One region of the Streptomyces sp. NBC_00984 genome, then DNA from elsewhere that is predicted to be linked to it. Evidence: riboswitches for the same ligand, from Rfam matches in the RefSeq annotation. Region 1 holds a riboswitch; each other region holds the start of a gene.
The links. A riboswitch is a leader RNA that binds a small molecule or an ion and turns the genes downstream of it on or off. The one in region 1 is predicted to bind cyclic di-AMP.
Positions count from the first base shown of each region.

Region 2: linked by a shared signal. The riboswitch ahead of OG520_RS15615 (NlpC/P60 family protein) and the one ahead of OG520_RS24505 (transglycosylase family protein) in region 1 are both predicted to bind cyclic di-AMP.
Region 3: linked by a shared signal. The riboswitch ahead of OG520_RS03255 (transglycosylase SLT domain-containing protein) and the one ahead of OG520_RS24505 (transglycosylase family protein) in region 1 are both predicted to bind cyclic di-AMP.
Region 4: linked by a shared signal. The riboswitch ahead of OG520_RS05470 (peptidoglycan DD-metalloendopeptidase family protein) and the one ahead of OG520_RS24505 (transglycosylase family protein) in region 1 are both predicted to bind cyclic di-AMP.

Region 1 is NZ_CP108734.1:5,475,543-5,481,333, reverse strand. It holds gene OG520_RS24520 (DUF501 domain-containing protein) at 1-486, opposite strand, end outside; gene OG520_RS24515 (septum formation initiator family protein) at 546-1,016, opposite strand; gene eno (phosphopyruvate hydratase) at 1,125-2,405, opposite strand; gene OG520_RS24505 (transglycosylase family protein) at 2,692-3,468, opposite strand; cyclic di-AMP (ydaO/yuaA leader) riboswitch at 3,472-3,643, opposite strand; gene OG520_RS24500 (transglycosylase family protein) at 3,944-4,924, opposite strand; gene OG520_RS24495 (cytochrome P450) at 5,030-5,791, opposite strand, start outside.
Region 2 is NZ_CP108734.1:3,605,841-3,611,631, reverse strand. It holds gene OG520_RS15630 (GNAT family N-acetyltransferase) at 1-467, opposite strand, end outside; gene OG520_RS15625 (NlpC/P60 family protein) at 575-1,624, opposite strand; gene OG520_RS15620 (hypothetical protein) at 1,939-2,292, shown strand; gene OG520_RS15615 (NlpC/P60 family protein) at 2,360-3,511, opposite strand; cyclic di-AMP (ydaO/yuaA leader) riboswitch at 3,675-3,841, opposite strand; gene pcrA (DNA helicase PcrA) at 4,088-5,791, shown strand, end outside.
Region 3 is NZ_CP108734.1:784,284-790,074, reverse strand. It holds gene OG520_RS03275 (DinB family protein) at 1-167, shown strand, start outside; gene OG520_RS03270 (hypothetical protein) at 369-704, shown strand; gene OG520_RS03265 (DUF305 domain-containing protein) at 810-1,484, shown strand; gene OG520_RS03260 (ABC-F family ATP-binding cassette domain-containing protein) at 1,569-3,239, opposite strand; cyclic di-AMP (ydaO/yuaA leader) riboswitch at 3,887-4,073, shown strand; gene OG520_RS03255 (transglycosylase SLT domain-containing protein) at 4,078-4,566, shown strand; gene OG520_RS03250 (FAD-dependent monooxygenase) at 4,606-5,763, opposite strand.
Region 4 is NZ_CP108734.1:1,290,609-1,296,399, reverse strand. It holds gene OG520_RS05480 (tyrosine-protein phosphatase) at 1-142, opposite strand, end outside; gene OG520_RS05475 (alpha-galactosidase) at 368-2,464, shown strand; cyclic di-AMP (ydaO/yuaA leader) riboswitch at 2,760-2,916, shown strand; gene OG520_RS05470 (peptidoglycan DD-metalloendopeptidase family protein) at 2,920-3,858, shown strand; gene OG520_RS05465 (SGNH/GDSL hydrolase family protein) at 4,048-4,887, shown strand; gene OG520_RS05460 (STM4011 family radical SAM protein) at 4,938-5,791, opposite strand, start outside.

The DNA of each region.
Region 1 (5,791 bases):
CCACCACTCCGGCAGCATCGCGATGGCCTCGTCGCCCAGCGGGTTCACCCCGGGCCCCGCGGCCAGCGAGTGCCCGACCAGGACGTGCAGGCACTTCACCCGGTCCGGCATGCCACCCGCGCTCGGGAAGCCCTCCAGCACCTCGATGGCGTCGCGCCGTGCGATGTAGTCCTCGTGAGCGGCCCGGTACGCGGCGGCCAGCTCGGGGTCCGTACCGAGGCGCTCGGTCATCTCCTTCATGACCCCGTTCGCCTCCAGCGTGCCGATCGCGGACGCGGCACGCGGGCACGTCAGGTAGTACGTCGTCGGGAACGGCGTACCGTCCTCCAGCCGGGGCTGCGTCTCGACCACGTCCGGGTTGCCGCACGGGCAGCGGTGCGCAATCGCGCGCAGACCGCGCGGCGGGCGGCCCAGCTGCTGCTGGAACGCGGCGATGTCCGCCTCGGTGGGCGCGGTGGACTCGGTCTGGGGAGGGGGCGTTTCCATGCCTGCCTAGGTTCTGATCGGGCTGCTCGAACTGCGGTTCTGCAGATGGATGAAGAGAGTCAGTCGCGGTCGGCGCTGTCGACGCCGTCCCAGAGGTTGGAGTGCCACGGCCGGCCGGACTTGTCCGTCCTGCCCTCGCGCTCCTTGACCGCGTCGGGGTCGATCACCGTGTAACCGGTCTCCCCGGGAAGAAGGTAGTGCAGGTGCGTGCGGGCCAGCTGCCTGATGTACGCGTCGTCCTGGAGGCGCGCCTTCTCGTCGCGCAGCTCCTCGGTACGGGCCTTGGCCTCCTGCGCCAGGCGTTCCTGGTCGGCGATCTCGTCCTGCTGCGAGACGTACTGCCGCATCGGGTACGCGAGCGCGACCACCAGGGAGCAGACGATGAGCGCGAGGAAGGCCGCCCGGCCGGTGAGCCGTGAGCGGCGGGCCTGACGGCGGTTCTGGGAACGGTAGACGCGGGCGGCGGTCTGCTCGCCGAGCAGCCGCAGCCGGGTCGCGGTGGAGAACCGGTCCCGGTCCTTCGCGGCCATGTCTCCGCCTCCCCACTACGCACGTCCGTCCCCGCACACGGTACGGGACCGGGTGCGGGGACGGACGGACGCCATGGCCTTCGGCCCCTGGCGGGCCGAAAGGGATGATCAGCCCTTGAACCGCGGGAACGCCGAGCGGCCCGCGTACACCGCGGCGTCGTCGAGGATCTCCTCGATGCGCAGCAGCTGGTTGTACTTGGCGACGCGGTCCGAGCGGGCCGGGGCGCCGGTCTTGATCTGGCCGCAGTTCACGGCGACCGCGAGGTCGGCGATGGTGACGTCCTCGGTCTCGCCGGAGCGGTGCGACATCATGCACTTGAAGCCGTTGCGCTGGGCCAGCTCGACGGCGTCCAGGGTCTCGGTCAGCGAGCCGATCTGGTTGACCTTGACGAGCAGGGCGTTGGCGGAGCCCTCCTCGATGCCGCGGGCCAGGCGCTCAGGGTTGGTGACGAAGAGGTCGTCGCCGACGATCTGCACCTTGGCGCCGAGCTTGTCGGTGATGACCTTCCAGCCGGCCCAGTCGTCCTCGTACAGCGGGTCCTCGATGGAGACCAGCGGGTACGCGGAGACGAGCTCCTCGTAGTACTCGGTCATCTCGGCGGCCGAGCGGGACTTGCCCTCGAACTCGTACTTGCCGTCCTTGTAGAACTCGGACGCGGCGACGTCGAGCGCGAGCGCGATGTCCTTGCCCGGGGCGTAGCCGGCTTCCTTGATGGCCTCGACGATGAGGTCGAGGGCGGCGCGGTTGGACTCCAGGTTCGGCGCGAAGCCGCCCTCGTCGCCGAGACCGGTCGAAAGACCCTTGGTCTTCAGGACCTTCTTCAGCGTGTGGTAGACCTCGGCGCCCCAGCGCAGTGCCTCGGAGAAGGACTCCGCGCCGATCGGCGCGATCATGAACTCCTGGATGTCCACGTTGGAGTCGGCGTGCGAACCGCCGTTGAGGATGTTCATCATCGGAACGGGCAGCAGGTGCGCGTTCGGGCCGCCGAGGTAGCGGAACAGCGGCAGGTCCGAGGCCTCGGAGGCGGCGTGGGCGACAGCCAGCGAGACGCCGAGGATGGCGTTGGCGCCGAGCGAGCCCTTGTTCTCGGTGGCGTCCAGGTCGAACATCGCCTGGTCGATCAGCCGCTGCTCGGTGGCGTCGTAGCCGACGAGCTCCGGGCCGATCTGCTCGATCACGGCGAGGACGGCCTTCTCGACGCCCTTGCCCTGGTAGCGGTTGGGGTCACCGTCGCGAAGCTCGATGGCCTCGAACGCACCGGTGGAGGCGCCGGACGGAACGGCAGCACGGCCCGTGCTGCCGTCGTCGAGGCCGACCTCTACCTCGACCGTGGGGTTTCCACGGGAGTCGAGGATTTCCCGGGCTACGACGACGTCGATGGACGGCACGAGGCATCTCCTTCTGGGATATGACGCTGGTTGTGCAGGGTCACTTTGGCCTTGCGACAAGAGCCTAACCGGCCCGGCCCGCTGAGCCCGACGACCGCCCGACCCCTGGGACGAAAAAGGACCCGAGGACGCACATTGCCGGGCAAACAGGCAGAAATTTACTGGCCAGTAACTACAACACTTGAACGGTCCGGCGCTCCCCCGAGCGCGGACGGCCGAACCCCGGCCCGGCGCATACGGGGGAATGCGCGCCGGGCCGGGGTGCTCGGGGAGGAGAGAGCCTCGACTACTTCGTCAGGTGCAGCTGCTGACCCGGGTAGATCAGGTCGGCGTCCTTGACGATGTCCTTGTTCAGCTCGAACAGCTGCTGCCAGCCGCCCTCGACCTTGTGGTCGGCCGCGATCTCGCTGAGGGAGTCGCCGGAGACGACCTTGTACTCGCCGTCACCCTTCTCGACCTTCTCGCCGGTCGGGGTGGTGACGGTCTTCTTCGACTCGGCCTGCGGGGCGGCGGAGCGCTCCGAGCGGGAGGCGGCGGGGGCCTCGGTGCGCTCGCTCTGCTTCGGCTGGGCCTGCTGGACCGGCTGCGACTGCTGCTTCGGGGCAGCCGGGGCGCTCTGCTGCTCGGAGGCGCCGGAGCTCGCGGTGGAGTTCGAGGAGGAGCCGGTGTTGACGCCCGGGTCGACACCGTCGCTGGTCAGGTTGCCGGCGCCGGCGCAGGACCAGGCACCCGGGCCCTGCATGTCGAGGAGCCTCTCGGCGGTGGCGATCTGCTGGGCCTTGGTGGCCAGGTCGGCACGGGCGGCGTACTGCGTACCGCCGGCGGCGGCCCAGCTGGACTGCGAGAACTGCAGACCGCCGTAGTAGCCGTTGCCGGTGTTGATCGACCAGTTGCCGCCGGACTCGCACTGGGCGACGGCGTCCCAGGTGGCGACGGAGGCGGCGGAGGCGCTGGTCGCACCCATCAGGGGCACGGCGACGGCGGCACCGGCGACACCGGCGAGCGTGGCGATACGGACGGCCTTGGACGGGCGGCGGTGCTTGCCCTTGCTGGAAAGCAGCATGGAACTTCTCCTCACCGACGCCTACGAGGTGAGCTGTCGGGTTCGGGCCAAGTGAGTTGCCCGGTCGCACGTCCTAGCACGCGACTTCACCCCAAGCCGGTCCTGATACGTCTTTCGACGATCGGGCCCGGCGCTTACCTGGGTCCCCCGCTCCTGCCTACGGCGCTTTACGCGTCTGTTCCCTTCGACCGACGGCAGGATTCGGCGTGACGGTCGACGGGGCCCGCGGTGCGAGCGGTTCCGACCGTAAACATACGCAACCCCCACATTCAAAGATGGACACATCGGACAATCAACCCGTACTTGCATCTGAAGAACCGTCGTTTCCGCAGGTGGGACGTGATGCGGAAGGGCCTCCCGGGCGCGACACGCCAGTTGACGCAAAGAGACCCATGTCTCACTTACGCATAAGTGGACATAGGTCCCTGAACTACCCCGATTTTTGAGGTGCTTTTAGGCGATTATCAGACTGCCTTCACTGGGCCTTCACATCGAGATCGAGGCTCTGGCCAGGAAGGATGAGGTCCGGGTCGGAGCCGACGGCACCCTTATTGGCCTCGTAGAGCGCGGGCCAGCCTCCAGGGACCTTCTGTGCATCAGCAATCGACCAGAGGTTGTCGCCGGGCCGGACGGTGTACGCGTCGTCAGCCGTCGGCTCGGCCGTGTCGCGCGCGCCGTTGCCGCCGCGGGAGGCGTGGCGGCCCGACTCACGGCCACCGCCGTCCGTGCCGCGGCTCCCCTCGGTGGCCGGCGTGCCGCGGTGCTTGCCACCCGCATCACCGGACGAGTCGGGTGAATCGGACGTGTCGCGGGGCGCACCGGAGGACGCTCCGGGAGACGGAGCGGTCGAAGCCGAGGACTTCGGGGACTTCGGGGACTTCGGGGACGGCGAGGCCTTCCCTGACGGCTTGTCGGCCCCGTCCGAGCCGTCCGAGCCGTCCACGGCGTCCGAGCCGCCCGAGGCGCTCCCGGACGGCGTGGCGTCGTCGGACGGGGCCGCCGACGCGTCGTCAGCCGGCTTCGCGCTCCCGGTCGGGTCGTCGGCGGGAACGGAGCCCGGGTCGACCCCCGGCAGCGTGCCGTCCACCGCGAGGCCGGAGATGACCGCACAGCTGGGCCAGGCCTGCGGGCCCCGGCCGTCCAGGACCTCCTCGGCCACCGCTATCTGCTGCGCCCGGCTGGCGAGGTCGGCGCGCTCCGCGTACGCCTCACCGCCGTACGCCTTCCAGGTCTCCGGCGAGAACTGCAGGCCGCCGTAGTGGCCGTTCCCGAAGTCGGCACTCCACGATCCGCCGCTCTCGCACTCGGCCACCCGGTCCCAGGTCGTGGCGTCGGCCGCGTGCGCACCGGACGCGCCGAGCAGCGGGATGGCGATGGCCGATCCGGTCACGCCCGCGGCGACGACGATGGCGGGTGCCTGACGGGGGCGACGGTGTCTGCCGTTCGCGGAGCCCATGGGGTTGCCTTCCGTGTGACTGACATGTGACTGGTGAGTCGAACGGTGAACCTAGCGGGACTCGAACGCGCATCACAAGTCGATGCAGCACAGATCACGTGAAAGTCACAGAATTGACGGAGCGTCAGTTCCGGTGGTCGCGGGCCCCGGCGTGAACTCCACGGGGAGCGTGCGAAGTCCACGCATGATGAGCCCGCCACGCCACCGCAAATCGGTAGGTTCCACCGCAAGCCGCAGGTCCGGAAGGCGGTTCAGAAGCGTGGCGAGCGCGGTCTGTCCCTCCAGCCGGGCGAGCGGCGCTCCCAGGCAGTAGTGGATGCCGTGCCCGTATCCGAGGTGCTGATTGTCACGCCGTGCGAGGTCGAGCGTGTCGGGGTCCTCGAAGCGCTCCGGGTCGCGGTCGGCCGCGGCGAGCACCACGAGCACGGGGTCCCCGGCCGCGATGTCCTGCCCGCCGAGCGTCAGCGCTTCGGTGGCGAACCGCCAGGTGGCCAGCTCCACCGGGCCGTCGTACCGCAGCAGTTCCTCGATCCCGGTCTCCAGCAGCCCGCTCTCCCCCGAGTCGAGCGCGTGCTGGAGCCGTTCCCGCTGCCCGGGGTTGCGCAGCAGCGCGTAGACCCCGTTGCCGATGAGATTGACCGTCGTCTCGAATCCGGCGAAGAGCAGGATGAAGGCCATGGCCGCGGCCTCGTTCTCGGTGAGGTGCTCGCCGTGGTCGCTGGCCCGGATCAGCCCGGAGATCAGGTCGTCCCCCGGGTTCTCCCGCTTGCGGTGGATCAGTTCGGCGAGATAGCCGCGCATCTTCTTCACCGATCTGGCCACCCCGCCGCGCGGACCGCCGCCGTGGCGGATCATCATGCCCGCCCA
Region 2 (5,791 bases), 1.9 Mb from region 1:
GCCGCGGTGCGCAGCCATTCCGCCACGCCGTCCTCGGGCTCGCCGGTCTCGCCGTATCCGTGGTGCTGGACGAGCGCGGCGGCGGCGAACTCCGCTTCGGTGGCCGGTTCGGCGATCGTGAGGGAGTCCACAGGCTTCGGCGGCAGCAGGTCGCCCGGCGCGCAGGCCATGACCGGGGCCCGGTTCTCGACGGTGAACCCGGCGGCGAGCAGCGCGGGTTCGACCGCGGGCGCCGAGCCGGGCAGGAACTCCAGCCGGGGCAGCCGGTCGTGTTCGCGGAACGCCGCGATCAGCGCGTCGAGGTCCTCGGCCGTCGGCTCGGCGTCCCGGTCGGGTATGGCGTAATTGGCGTACTTGTTCGACCAGTTGGGGTTGTACCGCACGGTGAAGGGCCCGACCCGGAGGTGGTCCGGGGAGCGCTGGGCGAGCGTACGGGCATGGTTCTGGACATCGGTGTCCATGGGCATGAGGGGTTGTCCTCCGGCCGGTTGGGCGACGGCGGGCCGGTCCGAGGGCGGTCCGGCCCGAAGGCGGTAGCTCCGATGGCGGGTTGCTCCGGATCGGAGACGGGAGCCTATGCCACCCGGGTGGCCCCGGCGAAGGGCATGTGGTTGACCGGCGCGATCCGGACCGGTGCTCCGGGGCGCGGAGCGTGGATCATCTGGCCGTTGCCGATGTAGAGCCCGACGTGGCTGATGCCGGAGTAGAAGAACACCAGGTCGCCCGGGGCGAGTTCGGAGCGGGAGACGCGCCGGCCGGCGTTGATCTGGGTGTACGTGGTCCGCGGGAGCGAGACACCGGCGGAGCGCCAGGCGGCCTGGGTGAGCCCGGAGCAGTCGAACGAGGAGGGGCCCGTGGCGCCCCAGACGTACGGCCTGCCGAGCGCCCCGTACGCGAACGCGACGGCCTCGGCGGCGCGGGCGTTCGGCGCCCGGACGGAGCCGCGCGCGGTGCTCCGGTCGGCACGCGCGCCGTCGGCCGATCCGTGGTCGGAGTTCTCGTAGGCGGTGCGCTCGGGCGGGCTCAGCCGGTCGAGGAGCCGCTGCGCGTCGGCCAGCTTGGCCGTGATCGTCGCCTTGTGCTTCTTCAGTTCGGCCCGGCGGGCGGCCAGTGCGGCCAGCTCTCCCTTGGCCTGCGAGCGCAGTGTGGCGATCCGGGCGACCTGCCGCCGGACCTTGTTGAGCGCGGCGGCCTGGCGGTCGCCGATCCGGTCCACGTACGACGCCCGCTCCAGGTACTGGTCGGGATCGGAGGAGAGCGCCAGCTGCACGGACGTGCCGAGGCCGCCGGTGCGGTACTGCGCGGCGGCGAACGAACCCAGCGCGTCGCGCGAGGCGTTGAGGCGCTCGGTCCTGCGGGCGGCCTCGTCGCGCAGGGTGTCGACGGCGTCCTCCGCGGCGGCGGCCTTCTCCTTCGCGCCGTTGTACTGCTCGGTGGCGACCTCCGCGTCGTGGTACAGCCGGTCGACCTCGGCCTTGACCTGGGCGGGGGTGCGCTGCGGATCGGCGTGTGCCGGTCCGGGCAGTACCGCGGCGGTGGCGGCCCCGGCGAAGGCGAGGGTTGCCGCGGTGCGGGCAGCAGGGCCGGTGTACGGGCGCTGCTTGGGTTTTCGATGCGCTGCCACGAGGGCGTGCGTCCTTCCTGACGACTGCCCGCCGGGGGCTACCGGCGGGCCCGCCCGATCTCTCGGCGGGGCGACCGGTGCGCCGTCCGCGTACGGAGCAGCGGTGAAGCCGGTCACCTGATCAGGGACGCTAAACCCGGGGCACGGGCAGGAGTCGTAATGACGCTTATTGTCTGAATTTGGCGTGGCAATGTCGTCCAGTGATCGGAAAAATTGCACCAGAGTAAGGCAATTGGTGCAGGCGCGAGCGAAGTGGTCGGGAAGGTGTACCTGCCTGTCGAGTGGTGATATGGCCAGGGCTAGGCTGCGGCCTCATGGACGTACTCATTCATGTCTTCGTCGCCCTGCACATCATCGGTATCGCCTCCCTGCTGGGCGGTTTCCTGACCCAGGTGAAGGCGATGGGCGCGGGCACGGCCCGGTTCGTCCCGGCGATGCTGCACGGTGCGCTGACCATGCTGGTCACCGGTGTCGCGCTGGTCGGGCTGAACGAGGCCGACGGCAACCACGTGAACAACATCAAGATCGGCGTCAAGCTGCTGGTCCTGGTCGTCGTCCTCGCGCTCGTCTACATCAAGCGGGACGACGAGAAGGCCGACAAGGGCGCCTTCGCGGCGGTGGGCGGGCTGACGATGCTCAACATCTTCATCGCCACGCTCTGGACCTGATCCCGCCGTGCGGCCCCCGGCCCCCGGCCCCCGGCCGTCCGACGGCCGGGGGTGACGGTGCGAGCCGCTACGCCGGCCGCACGCTGCCGTAGATCGGCATGTAGTAGATCGACTCCTCGCGCACGTTCGCCCCGGGCTTCGGCGCGTGGATCATCATCCCGTCGCCCTTGTAGATGCCGACGTGGCTGATGTCGTCGTAGAAGAAGACGAGGTCCCCCGGCCGCAGATCCGCCGTGGCGACCCGGGTACCGATCTTGACCTGGTCCCACGTGGTCCGCGGGATGTCCACGCCCGCGGACTTCCACGCCGCCTGGGTGAGTCCGGAGCAGTCGTACGACGCCGGGCCCGTCGCGCCCCAGACGTACGGCTTGCCCAGCTGGGCCCTGGCGAAGGCGAGGACCTTCTCCGCCTTGGTGGTGGCGCTGCTGTCCGAGCCGGTCCCGGTGCCCGTCCCCGTACCGCCCCCCGACCCCTTCGCGGCCTCCTCGGCCTTGCGGTCGGCCTCGGCCTTCGCGGCGGCCTGCCGCTTCGCCAGCTCCTGCGCCTTGCGCCTGGCCTCCGCCTCCTTCTTGCGCTCGATCGCCGCGAGCCGCGCCTTCTCCTCGGCGGTCAGCTTCGACAGCAGCGTGCGCGCCTCGCCCAGCTTCTTCTGGACGTTCTGCTTGCTGGTGCGCAGTGTGGTCTGCGTCGTCGTCAGCGTCTCCAGGCTCCGCACCGCTTCGGCGCGCTTCGTCGACGCCTTGGCCTGCTGCGTACGGAAGTCCGTGATCGCCTTCTGCTGCCGGCTGGTCATCCGGTCCATCAACTGGCTCTGGTCGAAGTACGACTGCGGGTCGTCGGCCAGGAAGAACGTGGCGCTCGGCGTGATGGAGCCGCTGCGGTACTGCGCGGCCGCGTAGGTGCCGAGCGTCCTGCGCGCGTCGTTGAGCTTGTCGGCGCGCTTCGCGACGTCGTTCAGCAGGGCGTCGACCTTGGCGCGCTGGGCGGCGGAGGCTTCCTTCGCCTGGTTGTACTGCTGGGTCGCGGTGCCCGCCTGCCGGTAGAGGTCGTCGACCTTCTTCTGGACGTCCTCGACGCCGGGCTTCGGATCCGGGGCGGCCATGGCGCTCTGCGTGGAGAGCAGGGTCACGGACGCCAGGGCCGCCGTGGTGAGCCCGACGGCCGGTGCGGTGGTGCGCACCCGGGTGCGCGGTTTGCGATGCGACGCCAAGGCCGGCATCTCCTTCCGTGGACCGCCTACCGGGCTAGGGCCTGTCCGGCGGATCATGGCCGGGGTCGCGGCGGCTGACACGGCACCTCGCAGCGTTGCCGAAACGTCCGAATAGCTCCGCTATTAGGACGCTCCGGCGCCTTGCGATGCACCGCACCAGCCGCCGCGCCCCTGTCCGACCCTGATCCGCCGGACAGGCCCTAGCTGTCGGGTTCGGGCGGAACGGAAGGCTGCCCTACGGTCCGAGTGGGGGATAAGGACCGATTCACCCCGGTACTGCGTGTGGGTCCCCGGTTCCGAACTCCCGCGGGGGCAGCCCGGATTCGGCGGGGGCGCCCGCTCGGCGTGGTTCGCCTCAAGGGGGTACGGGCCGCCCGGTCGAGCACGCTAGCCAACCCATGGTGCCGCTGTGAAGGTTGATGTTCGATATGCCCGATACATTTTCGTGACCTTGCCGGAGCGGGGCGCCGGTAGCCGGATTCCCTTACGGGGGGTGGGTGCCCGCTCTCTTTGTGTGCCGTCGGTCGTGTGCGGTTGGTCATGCGGCCTCCGAGTGTCGGTGCGGCGGCCTAGACTCGACAAGCGATGAGCAGCCTCTTTGACGACAGCTTCCTGGCCGGCCTCCAGCACTCGGAGGAAGAGCCCCCGCCGCCCCCCGAGGACTCCGCACCCGAAGCGGTGCCGGAGGACCTCTTCGCGGGCGTGTTCGACGGGCCCCCGCCGCCCAGGGACGCCTACTACCGCGACGGCGCGCACCGCCCCGTCATCGACTCCGCGGCGCTCCTCGACGGGCTGAACACCGAGCAGCGCGCCGCCGTCGTCCACGCCGGATCCCCGCTGCTCATCGTCGCCGGGGCCGGCTCGGGCAAGACCCGGGTGCTGACCCACCGGATCGCCCACCTCCTCGCCGAGCGCGGGGTGCACCCCGGCCAGATCCTGGCGATCACCTTCACCAACAAGGCCGCGGGCGAGATGAAGGAGCGGGTCGAGCAGCTCGTCGGGCCGCGCGCCAACGCCATGTGGGTCATGACCTTCCACAGCGCGTGCGTACGCATCCTGCGCCGCGAGTCCAAGCGGCTCGGTTTCACCTCGTCGTTCTCGATCTACGACGCCGCCGACTCCAAGCGGCTGATGGCCCTGGTCTGCCGCGATCTCGACCTCGACCCGAAGCGCTTCCCGCCGAAGTCGTTCACGGCCAAGGTCTCCAACCTGAAGAACGAGCTGATCGACGAGGAGACCTTCGCCGGCCAGGCTGCGGACGGCTTCGAGAAGACGCTCGCCCAGGCCTACGCGATGTACCAGTCCCGGCTGCGCGAGGCCAACGCGCTGGACTTCGACGACATCATCATGACGACGGTCCACCTGCTCCAGGCGTTCCCGGACGTCGCCGAGCACTACCGCCGCCGCTTCCGGCACGTCCTGGTCGACGAGTACCAGGACACCAACCACGCCCAGTACACCCTCGTACGCGAGCTGGTCGGCCCGGCGGGCGAGGGCGACGCCCCGGCCGAGCTGTGCGTCGTGGGTGACGCGGACCAGTCGATCTACGCCTTCCGCGGCGCGACCATCCGCAACATCCTCCAGTTCGAGGAGGACTATCCGAACGCGACGACGATCCTCCTGGAGCAGAACTACCGCTCCACGCAGACGATCCTGTCCGCCGCCAACGCGGTCATCGAGCGCAACGAGAGCCGCCGCCCCAAGAACCTCTGGACGAACGCCGGTACCGGCGCCCGGATCACCGGCTACGTCGCCGACACCGAGCACGACGAGGCGCAGTTCGTCGCCGACGAGATCGACCGGCTGACCGACGCGGGCGACGCCAAGGCCGGCGACGTCGCGATCTTCTACCGTACGAACGCCCAGTCCCGTGTCTTCGAAGAGATCTTCATCCGCGTCGGCCTGCCCTACAAGGTCGTCGGCGGCGTGCGCTTCTACGAGCGCAAGGAGGTCCGGGACATCCTGGCCTACCTGCGTGTCCTCGCCAATCCGGAGGACACCGTCCCGCTGCGCCGCATCCTCAATGTGCCCAAGCGCGGCATCGGCGACCGGGCCGAGGCGATGATCGACGCGCTGTCCCTGCGCGAGAAGATCACCTTCCCGCAGGCGCTGCGCCGGGTCGACGAGGCGTACGGCATGGCGGCCCGGTCGGCCAACGCCGTCAAGCGGTTCAACACGCTGATGGAGGAGCTGCGCACGATCGTCGAGTCGGGCGCGGGCCCCGCGGTGGTCCTGGAGGCCGTCCTGGAGCGCACCGGCTACCTCGCCGAGCTGCAGGCCTCCACCGAC
Region 3 (5,791 bases), 4.7 Mb from region 1:
ACGGCGGCCCGGGGCACATCGGCCGGTACACCACGTCCAGCGGCGAGTCCCCGAGTCTGCGGCGCGTCCTGATCGACATGATCGAGGAGTACGCCCGTCACATCGGCCACGCCGACCTCATCCGGGAGTCGGTGGACGGTCTCGTGGGAGAGGACCCGCCGCGGTGACATCGTGTCCGCCGGACGGCCGCCACCGGTGCGGAGGGCGGGGAGCCACGGAACGGGAAACCCGGTGGGGGTATCGTCGGGCCCGGACCGCAGGACCCGTACGACCGAGCATTCGAGGCAGCCGTGGATCGCGGACGGACGCGCACACCGGGAGGGTCCCGGCTGCTCGTGCTGTGTGCCGTCCTGTGCGGACTGTTCCTCATGCACGGCGCACCGGCGAGCGCCGCGGAGGGCTGTCACGACGCGACGGCCGTGACCGCGCCCGTGTCCATGACCACGACTGCCGGTCACCCCGCGGTGCGGGGCGAGCACGACCCCGCTCGCGTTGCCGCCGCCAGGCCGGCGACGGACGGCGAGTCGTGCGTATTCACCCATGCCCGTGACCGGGTGCTGCCGCTGCTGATGGCGCTGGGTCTGGTGCTCCTGGCCGTTCGGGCGCTCGCCGGGCGCCGTACGGCCGTACGCGGACCGGCGCGGCGGGGACCGCCGTTCGCCGGCAGAGATCTGCTGCTCCAGGTGTGCATCGCGCGGACGTGACAGGAATCCGCCGGTCCACGGCCCCCCCCGGGGCCGGACCGGCCGGACGACCCTGCCCCTTTCGCGCGCCACGGACGTGGCGCATCCACCTGGAAAGAATCCGTGATGTCCGCTTCCCTGTCCTCTGCTGTCCGCCGCCGCACGCTCGCGGCCGCCGGTACCGTCGCCGCCCTCGCTCTGACGCTGGCGGCCTGCGGTTCCTCCGACGGCTCGAAGTCCGACGGTTCGTCCATGCCCGGCATGAACCACGGCTCGCGCAACGCCTCCGCACCGGCCACCCCCGGCGGTGCGTTCAACGACGCGGACGTGACGTTCGCGCAGCAGATGATCCCGCACCACCAGCAGGCCATCGAGATGGCGAAGCTGGCCGACGGCCGCGCCTCCGACCCCGAGATCAAGAAGCTGGCCACCGCGATCGAGAAGGCCCAGGACCCCGAGATCAACACGATGAAGGGCTGGCTGACTTCGTGGGGCAGGCCGCTGCCCGCGTCCTCGTCCTCGATGGGTGACATGCCCGGGATGGACCACGGCTCGGACGGCTCGGGAATGCCCGGAATGATGTCCGGCAAGGACATGGGCGACCTGGCGGCCGCCAAGGGCAGGGACTTCGACAAGAAGTTCGCCCAGCTCATGATCGGCCACCACCAAGGCGCGGTCACCATGGCCGAGGACGAGCAGAAGAACGGCGACAACGTCGACGCGAAGAAGCTCGCCGGCGCTGTCGTCACGGCTCAGACCGCCGAGATCGAGCAGATGAACAAGATCATCGACCGGCTCTGATCCCGGCAGGGGTGCGGGCCTCCCTCGCATGACGGTCCGGATGCCGTCATGCGAAGGCCCGCACCCTCGGGCCTCTCGTCCCGATCAGGCCGGGCTCGCGTGCTCCGGCGCCGCCAGCAGATCACCCACCTCCTGTGCGGTGGTCTCCCGGAGCTCCTCCGCGACCAGCAGCCACCGGGTGATGCCGACCGATTCGAGGAACGGCAGATCGTGACTGGCGATCAGCAGTGCGCCCTCGTAGGACTCCAGCGCACCGGTCAGCTGCCGCGCGCTGGCGATGTCGAGGTTGTTGGTCGGTTCGTCCATCATCAGCAGTTGCGGGGCCGGTGCGGCGAGCATCGTCGCCGCGAGGGCGGCACGGAAGCGTTCTCCGCCCGACAGCGTGCCCGCCGGCTGCTCCGCGCGCTTCCCCCGGAACAGGAAGCGCGCGAGCTGGGCACGGATGTGGTTGTCGGTGACCCCGGGCGCCATGCGGGCCACGTTCGCCGCGACGCTCAGCTCCTCGTCCAGCACATCGAGCCGCTGCGGAAGGAACCGCGTCGGCACGAAGGTCCTGGCCTCGCCGGACAAGGGGGCCAGCTCACCGGTGATCGTGCGCAGCAGTGTCGTCTTCCCGGCGCCGTTGCGACCGACGAGCGCGATCCGCTCGGGTCCCTGCACCCGGAGACTGCCCTCGCGCAGCCTGCCGAACCGGGGGCGCAACTCGTGCAGGTTCAACACGCTGCGTCCGGCGGGCACCGCCGTGTGGGGAAGACTCACGCGGATCTCGGCATCGTCGCGGATCGCGTCCGCGGCCTCCTCCCGGCGCTCGCGCGCCTCGCCGAGCCGCTCCTCGTGGACGCCGCGAAGTTTGCCCGCCGACTCCTGCGCGGACCGCTTGCGGCGGCCGGCCAGGATCTTCGGGAGGCTCCCCTCGGCCTCGATCTTCCTGCCGTTCCTCTGGCGTCGGGCCAGCTTCACCTGGGTCTCCTCCAACTCGCGTTTCTGGCGGCGCACATCGGCTTCCGCGGCCCGCAACATCCGTCCGGCGGCCTCCTGTTCGGTGGCCACGGCCTCCTGGTACGCGGACCAGCCACCGCCGTACCAGTTCACGGACCCGGCGCGCAGTTCGGCGATGCGGTCCATGCGCTCCAGCAGTTCGCGGTCATGGCTGACCACGACCAGTACGCCCGAGCGCCAGGAGTCGACGGCCTCGTAGAGCCTCCGGCGCGCGAACATGTCGAGGTTGTTGGTGGGCTCGTCCAGGAGGAGGACATCGGGACGCTCCAGCAGCAGCGCTGCCAGGCGCAGCAGGACAGTCTCCCCGCCGGACAACTGGCCGACGGTGCGGTCCAGTTCCACGCCGCCGAGTCCGAGTGAGCCCAGTGTCGCCAGGGCCCGTTCCTCCACGTCCCAGTCGTCGCCGATCCTCTCGAAGTGCTTCTCGTCGACGTCGCCGGCCTCGATGGCACGCAGCGCGTCGCGCCGTTCGGCGATGCCCAGGGCCCGGTCCACCCGCAGTGTCGTGTCGAGGGTGATGTTCTGCGGAAGGTGGGCGAGGCTGCCGCCCACGGTCACCGAGCCCTGGGACGGGCGCAGCCGACCGGCGAGCAGCCGCAGCAGTGTGGACTTGCCCGCGCCGTTGGTGCCGACGAGACCGATGCGGCCCCGGCCGATGCTGAGCGAGAGGCCGTCGAAGACGGTCGTGCCGTCCGGCCACCGGAAGGACAGGGCCGAGCAGGTGAGGGAGGCGTGGGGGGTGGTGGGTGTCGCCATGGTGTTCCTCGCATTCGCAAGCGCAGTGATGGGGGCTTCGTATGCGAGCACCACGCGGCGACCGAGCAGCAGAGAAAGGTGCGGCGTCCGGAAGACAGAGGGACGGTTCATGCACCGAGGTCGCATCCACGCGGGGTCACGGGCAGCGCGGAGCGCTGCTACAGCGTGACGGGCGTACGGGCTGTGCCGTACGGCGCGATGTTCGCGAACCTCAGATGCGCAACGTCCACCTCTATCGGAGACAACAGGACATCAAAACCTTAACCACGGGGAGGAGCGATGGCAATGCCATGGCAATGCCTCGCGGTTTCGGGTGGGGCCTGGGCGTGGGCCTCGAACGACGACGCGTAAGCGCTGTGTGTGCGATCCAGGGCAGTTGCCCTTTTGGGCGATTAGGGGGCATTTGATGCAATTGTTGCTTTCGGGCATAGGGCGATATGCCCCTTTTGGGATTTCGTGGCGCGAGTCACGTTCGAGCCCTCGAATGTCGCACCGTGCAATTCGGTTCCCTTTCCGCGCAAGGAAAGCGAACCGTTCCATGTGAGGTGGATTACCCCGATTCCGATGACTCGATCTTGTAAGTGAATTGCGTTCGGAAATCAGGGGCTTGTCCCTTTCGGTCCTTCTCGCCTACGGTCACCGTCAATCCGGACGGAACGCCGAATCCTGCCGCCGCCCGGCATTCCCATCCACTCGTGTACGGCAGGAGCGGGGAACCCAGGTAAGCCGCCGATCCGGTATCCGGAACGGCTCGGGGTGAAGTCGCATTCGTGTGCGGCCAGGCATCTCCAGCCCGAACCCGACAGCTCACCTCGCAGGCGACGGAGAGGAATCCATCATGACCTCAACGGGTACGTACCGTCGTCGCAGGCCCACCTCGCTGACCAGGGGCTTCATCGCCCTGGGCACGGGTGCCGCCGTACTCGTGCTTCCGCTGATCGGTGCCCACGCCGCCTCGGCGGCGCCGGCGCAGACCGTCCGTGCCGCCGCGCCGACCGCGGCGTACACCGACGATCTGGACGGCTGGATCAAGGAGTCGCTGGCCGTCATGGCCCAGCACGGCATCCCCGGCAGCTACAACGGCATCCACCGCAACGTCATGCGCGAGTCCTCCGGCAATCCCCTCGCCATCAACAAATGGGACTCGAACGCCGCCGCCGGAACGCCGTCCAAGGGCCTCCTCCAGATCATCGATCCGACGTTCCGGGCCTACCACGTGCCCGGCACGGCGATGGACAGCTACGACCCCGTCGCCAACATCACGGCAGCGTGCAACTACGCGGCCGCCAAGTACGGCTCCATCGACAACGTCTCCGGGGCCTACTGACATACGGAACGGGCGGTCTCCGGGCCGTCGCCCCCGCGGTCACCCCAGCCGCGGGGGCGTCCAGTCGGCATGGCGCAGGATCGTGCGGACGGTGACGCGGGACGGTGCGAGGCGCAGCGCCGTGTTGCGCAGCGCGACGGCCGCCGGCCGGGACAGCCGCTGACCCATCCGACCGGCCCGGCGGGCGGCTCGGGCGACCGACTGGCTGCGGGGCCGGCGTTCGGCGTCGTAGCGGCCGAGCGCCGACTCGACAGTGGGCTCGGTGCGGAGTGCGGCGGCCAGTGTCGCCGCGTCCTCCAGGGCCTGGCACGCCCCCTGGCCGAGGTGCGGTGTCATGGCATGGGCCGCATCGCCGAGCAGGGCGACCCGGCCCACCGCGTAGGAAGGGAGCGGGACGACCAGTTCGTCGACGTCATGGTGCAGGACGGCGTCGGGCCGGGTTGCCGCCAGCAGCGCGGGAATGGGGTCGTGCCAGCCGCCGAACCTGCGGCGGACCTCGGCAAGGGGATCCGGATGGCGCACACCGGCAGGGGCGTTGAGCACCGCGTGCCACTCGGCCCGGCCGTCCGTGAAGGCGATGTGGCCGAACTCGGCCCCCGGCCCCCAGGTGAGCTCGAAGTCGGTACTCAGGCCGACCGGGGACTCGGTGATGGCGCGCAGCACGGTCGAGCCGCTGTAGGCCGGACCGGGGTGCCCCGGGAAGAGCCGGGAGCGCAATCCGCTGCCGATGCCGTCGGCGGCCACGGCCAGATCCGCGTCGAGGAGGGTGTCACCGGCGGTGAGGCGCACCCGCGAGGCGTCGGAGCGGTCGACGGACGTCACCTCGGCTCCGACGAGCAGGGACTCGGGAGGCAGTGCCTCGCGCAGCAGCCGGTGCAGCGTGGCCCGGGGGATGCCCACGATCGGGGTCCCCAGCTCGCGCTCCAGTGCGGCTCCGTCCATGCGTGCCAGCAGACGTCCGCCCGGGGTGCGGGTGCCGCCGGTGTACTGCGGCCGTGCTGCCGCACGCACCGGCCCGCCGACGCCGAGGGCGTCCAGTGCGCGCAGGCCGTTCGCATGCAGGGAGATGCCCGCGCCCGCGTCGTCGAGGGTGCGGGCGCGCTCGACGACCGTCGCCTCCCAGCCGATGAGTCGCAGCCCGATCGCGGCGGCCAGTCCGCCGATGCCTCCGCCGACAACCACCGCGCTGTTGCCCATGCCGGGTCCCCTCTCCTGCGCCGCCCAG
Region 4 (5,791 bases), 4.2 Mb from region 1:
GTGCGAGGTGACCACTGCGGAAGAGCCGTCCGTGCCGCACCCGCCGGCCGTCCACGGTGGGCAGCCCGCCCACATCGCGGAAGTTGCGGACGCCCGCCAGCTCGGGTTCCGTCGACGGTATCTGCGGCAACTGCTCCGTCACAGCGACTCCTGGTGTGTCTGGTGCCGACGCGAGTCGCCGGCAAGGCCACTCCCGCGACGATACGACATTGATTCCTCAGGCAATCATCTCGGCCTTTCCCTGTCGATACCTGGGCGAACTCCATTGCTTCCGCGGCGAATCCGCCCGGTGAATTCCTTGCCAGGCCGTTGCCCATGCCCCACTGATGGTCGATGATGTGCGGAACTGTTGGAATGTGGGGATGCGATGATCGAGACGGGCAACACCGGCCGGACCTGGCTGCTCACCGGGGCGAGCAGTAGCTACGCACTGCGACTGACCGAGCAGGACGAGCTGGTCCATCTGCACTGGGGGCCGAGGATCTCCCTCGCGGCGGCCGAGGCACTGGCCGCGGCGCCGGAGCTGCCCTTCAGGGCCTTCGAGTCCCACCTCGACGGCCGTGAGGAATATCCGGTGGAGGGCGGCCCCAGGTTCGTCCGCCCGGCACTCTCGGTACGCACCCCGCAGGTCCGCGGCACCGAGTGGGCCTTCGCCGCCGCCGTGGTGGACGGGGACGAACTGCGGATCGGCTTCACCGACTCCGTGCACCGGCTCGCCCTCACCCTGCACTACCGGGTGCGGGGCGACTCCGATGTCGTGGAGCGCTGGACCACCGTCGCCCATGCCGGGCCGGACGGACCGCCGCTGGAACTGCTGCGCGCCGACGCGGCCGCCTGGTCGCTGCCCGCCCGCGACGGCTGGCGGCTGAGCCAGCTGCACGGACGCTGGGCGGCGGAGTCGCGGCTGGAACGGGCGGAGCTGATCCACGGCGAGAGCGTCATCTCCAGCCGGCGCGGCCACACCGGCCATCAGCACCTGCCGTGGGTCGCGCTGGACGCCGACGGCGCGGCGACCGAGGAGAGCGGTGAGGTGTACGGCTGCGCGCTCGGCTGGTCCGGGTCGTGGCGGATCTCCGTGCAGCGGCTGCCCGACGGGCTCGTGCAGATCAACGGCGGCGCCGGCTACGACGACTCCGGGCTGCTGCGGCTCGCACCGGGGGAGTCGTACACCACGCCCGTGTTCGCCGGTCTGTGGAGCGGTCAGGGGTTCGGCGGGGCCAGCCGCGCCTGGCATGCCTGGCAGTTGGCCCATGTGATCCCGGACGCGGAGAACCTGCGGCCGGTGCTCTACAACTCCTGGGAGGCGACGGGCTTCGACGTCTCGATGGACCAGCAGCGCGCTCTCGCCGAGCGCGCCGCCGCGATGGGCGTCGAGCTGTTCGTGGTGGACGACGCGTGGTTCGGGCAGCGGACCAGTGACGCGGCCGGGCTCGGCGACTGGACGCCGAATCCGGACCGCTTCCCCGGAGGGCTGAAGCCGCTCGCCGACGAAGTGCACGGGCTCGGCATGCAGTTCGGTATCTGGGTCGAACCGGAAATGGTCAACGCCGACAGTGATCTCTATCGCGCGCACCCCGACTGGGTGCAGCACTTCCCCGGCCGGGCGCGGACGGAGTACCGCAACCAGCTGGTGCTCAATCTGGCCCGCCCCGATGTACAGGCATATCTCTGGGAGCAGCTGGACACGCTGCTCTCCGGCACGCCCGTCGACTATGTGAAATGGGATTTCAACCGCTGCTTCACCGATGCGGGCTGGCCGGGCGAGGAGTACCCGCAGAAGCTCTGGATCGAGCACGTGAACGGCCTGTACGCGCTGATCGACCGGCTCAGGGCCGCGCATCCCACGGTCGCGTTCGAGTCCTGCTCGGGCGGCGGCGGCCGGGTCGACCTGGGGATTCTGTCCCGTACGGACCAGGTGTGGACCTCCGACAACACCGATCCGCTCGACCGTCTCGCCATCCAGGAGGGCTTCGGGCACATCCACCCGGCCCGGGTGATGGCCGCCTGGGTCACCGACAGCCCGAACCACCAGCTCAACGGCAGGGTCAGCTCGCTGCGCTTCCGCTTCGTGAGTGCCATGGCCGGTGTGCTCGGGGTCGGCGGGGACCTCACCGAATGGAGCGAGGAGGAGCTGGCCGAGGCGCGGACCTGGGTGGAGCTCTACAAGGAGATCCGGCCGGTCGTGCAGCACGGCGCGCTGTACCGGCTGCGCGAGCCGCGGGGCGGACTGAGCGCGGTCCAGTACGTCCACGGGGCAGAGACCGTGGTCCTGATGTGGCTGGAGGCGCAGCGATACGGGGAGCGGCCCCCGGCCCTGCGGCTGCGCGGGCTCGATCCCGAAGCGACGTACACCTGCCTGGACACGGGGGCCGTGCACCACGGTTCGGCACTGCTGCACCAGGGGCTGCACAGCGGACTTCGGGGCGATCTCGACGCGCGGGTGCTGAGGCTCCGGCGGGGGTGACAGATGGGGCATGTCCGTAATGCGGGCTTTGTCTGAATATGGCCCGCTTGTACGGGAGATGATCGCCGCCTCGTGAGCGGGATCATATCCGTGACGGTGTGTGGTGAGGGACGAGTTGGGCATTCCGTGCGCGGCGCGGAAAGCCAAGATCCTTAATCCACGGAGTGTGACCGGAATTCCGCGCCGATTTCCCGGCGCGGATTCCGGCATGGAACCTGTGGCTTGTTCTCGTCGTCCCGACTCGCTTACGGTCACCGTCAATCCGGACGGACCGCCTAATCCTGCCGCCGCCCGGAATTCACATCCACTCATCGCGTGGCAGGAGCGGGGGAACCAGGTAAGCCGCCGACCGGAGAAATCCGGCCGGCTCGGGGTGAAGTCGCGCTCAGCGCGGCCGGGCATCTCCAGCCCGAACCCGACAGCTCACCTCGCAGGCGCCGGAGAGGAAATACGCCATGCCCATATCGGGTAAGCACCGCCGTCCGAAGTTCGGCCCCATCGCCCGTGGCGTCGCCGCGGCAGGCGCCGGTGGCGCCGTCCTCGCGCTGCCGCTGCTCGGTGCCACCGGTGCCCACGCCGCGGAGCAGGCCGCCCCGGCCGCCGCGCCGCAGTCGGCCGCCGTCACGCACGCCGAGCCGGTCGCGCAGAAGCAGGCCGCCACCACGACGTACTCCGTCGTCTCCGGCGACTACCTGTCGAAGATCGCCGCCGAGCACAAGATCAAGGGCGGCTGGGAGAAGCTGTACCAGGACAACCGCAAGGTCGTCGGCGAGAACCCCGGCCTGATCTTCCCGGGCATGAAGCTGACCCTCGGCGCCAAGGCGACCGGCGACGCCGTGGCCACCGGTGCCGGCGCCGGCTCGGCCCTCCCGTCGAAGGCGCCCTCGGCTCCCTCGAAGGCCGCGGAGAAGTCCGCCCCGGCCAAGTCCGTGACCGCCGTCCCGCAGTCCAAGGCCCCGGCCTCCGCTCCGGCCGCCCAGAGCAGCGGCTCCGGCTACGTCCACCCGGTCCCCGGCAACCACACCACCAACTACCGCGCCTCCGGCTCCAACTGGTCCAGCGGCAGCCACACCGGGATCGACTTCCCCGTCTCCACCGGCACCAGCGTGAAGGCCATCACCTCCGGCACCGTCGTCGCCGCCGGCTGGGGTGGCGCGTACGGCAACCAGGTCGTCATCAAGCACACCGACGGCCACTACTCGCAGTACGGCCACCTGTCCTCCCTCTCCGTCTCGGTGGGCCGGGCCGTGAGCGCCGGTCAGCAGGTCGGCCTCTCCGGCGCCACCGGCAACGCCACCGGCCCGCACCTGCACTTCGAGGTCCGCACGGGCCCGGCGTACGGCTCGGACATCGACCCGATCGCCTTCCTGGCCTCGCACGGCATCTACGTCTGAGCGGAACGGCCGGGCAGCTGAGCAACAAAGCATGACCTGAGCAACACGGAAGGGGCGGTGCGCGGCGGCGCACCGCCCCTTCCGCTTATTCCCCCTTTACCAAAACCTGACCGGGTGGTCTATCTCACCACCCGTCAACCCCATATTACGGTCGCGTAGGTCACATTCAGCGGTGCAGGATAAGCGTTTGTGGCAGACGATTCGAGAAAAAACCAACGTGGCGTCATCAACCGACAGGGCGTCATCGGGTCGTACGCGGCGATTGGCGACAGCTTCACCGAGGGAGTCGGCGACCCCGGCCCGGACGGGACCTTCGTCGGCTGGGCGGACCGATTCGCGGTACTCCTCGCGGACCAGCTCCCGGACCCCGATGCGGGCACCGAAGGTTCCGCGCACGGGAATTTCAGGTACGCCAATCTCGCCGTACGCGGACGCCTCCTCGACCAGATCGTCGAGGAGCAGGTACCGCGCGCCAAGGAGCTCGCACCCGACCTGGTGAGCTTCTGCGCGGGCGGCAACGACATCATCCGGCCGGGCACCGACCCCGACGACGTGGCCGAGCGCTTCGAGCGCGCGGTCGCGGAGCTGACCGAAGCGGTCGGCACGGTCATGGTCACCACCGGCTTCGACACCCGTGGCGTTCCCGTGCTGCGCCATCTGCGCGGCAAGATCGCCACGTACACCGCCCATGTACGGGCCATCGCCGACCGCTACGACTGCCCGGTCCTCGACCTGTGGTCGCTGCGGTCCGTCCAGGACAGGCGCGCCTGGGACGACGACCGGCTCCATCTGTCGGCCGAGGGACACACCAGGGTCGCGCTGCGCGCCGCCCAGGTCCTCGGCATCGATGTGCCGGCCGACCCCGACCAGGAATGGCCCCCGCAGGCACAGCGCGGCACCCTCGAAGTACGGCGCGACGACATCCACTGGGCGCGGGAGTACCTGGTTCCGTGGATCGGCCGGCGGCTGCGCGGCGAGTCCTCGGGCGACCACGTCGAGGCGAAGCGGCCGGACCTCCTGCCGCTCTAGACAGATGTCCGCGCCCCGTGCTGCCGCCGCTCGCCGGACCGGCCTGAACCTCAGACCGGTCCGGCGAGCGACGACAGCGGAGCGGCCGGTATCCGCTCCAGCACACCGCCCGCGAAGACGTCGTACAGCGGCAGCGTCTCCAGGTGCACGTAGCCGATGTGGCAGTCGCAGACCGCCAGCGGACAGGCGCGCGGACCGAGGGCCCGCCGGTAGCTCCCGTCGTAGAGATTGCCGAGCTCCGCCGGTACGAAATGGCAGCGCCGCACGGTGCCGTCACCGTCCACCGAGATGACCGACTCGCCGGTCCGGCAGGGCAGCCCGGCCGACCGGTGCGGATGCCGGCTGTACGGGAAGAGCGGGTCGACGGCCGTCCAGCGGTCCGCCTCCTCGTCCGTGTAGGTGTGGCCCTCCGCCGCGTTCACCCAGAGATAGACCTCGTCCGGCAGCGCCGCGCGCAGCTGCCGCGCCTCGTCGAGGTGGTCGTCGAGCCCGACGACACCGACACTGTGCCGGATGCCGAGCGCGGTCAGCTCCCGGCACTTGGTGAGGAACCGCTCGTACGGCGTCTGCCCCGGGTGGTACGTGCACCACAGGGCGATCTTCTCGCGGCCCGCCTCACCGGCCTCGGCCAGCCACCCCGTGCGGCTGCTGATGTTGGTCTGGATCGCGACCCGGCGGATGTGCGGCAGCCGCGCCAGCTCGACCAGGGCGCGGCGGTACCAGGAGCGGACCAGCCCCTCGCCCCACGGCGTGAACAGGATCGAGAGCCGGTCACCGGTCTGCGCCGCGGCCCACGCCGTGAACCGCTCCAGCGCGGCACGGTCGGCACGCAGCTGTTCCGGGCTGTCGCGCCGCTTGGCGAACGGGCAGTACGGGCAGTCGTAGTCGCACGACGCGAGCGGGC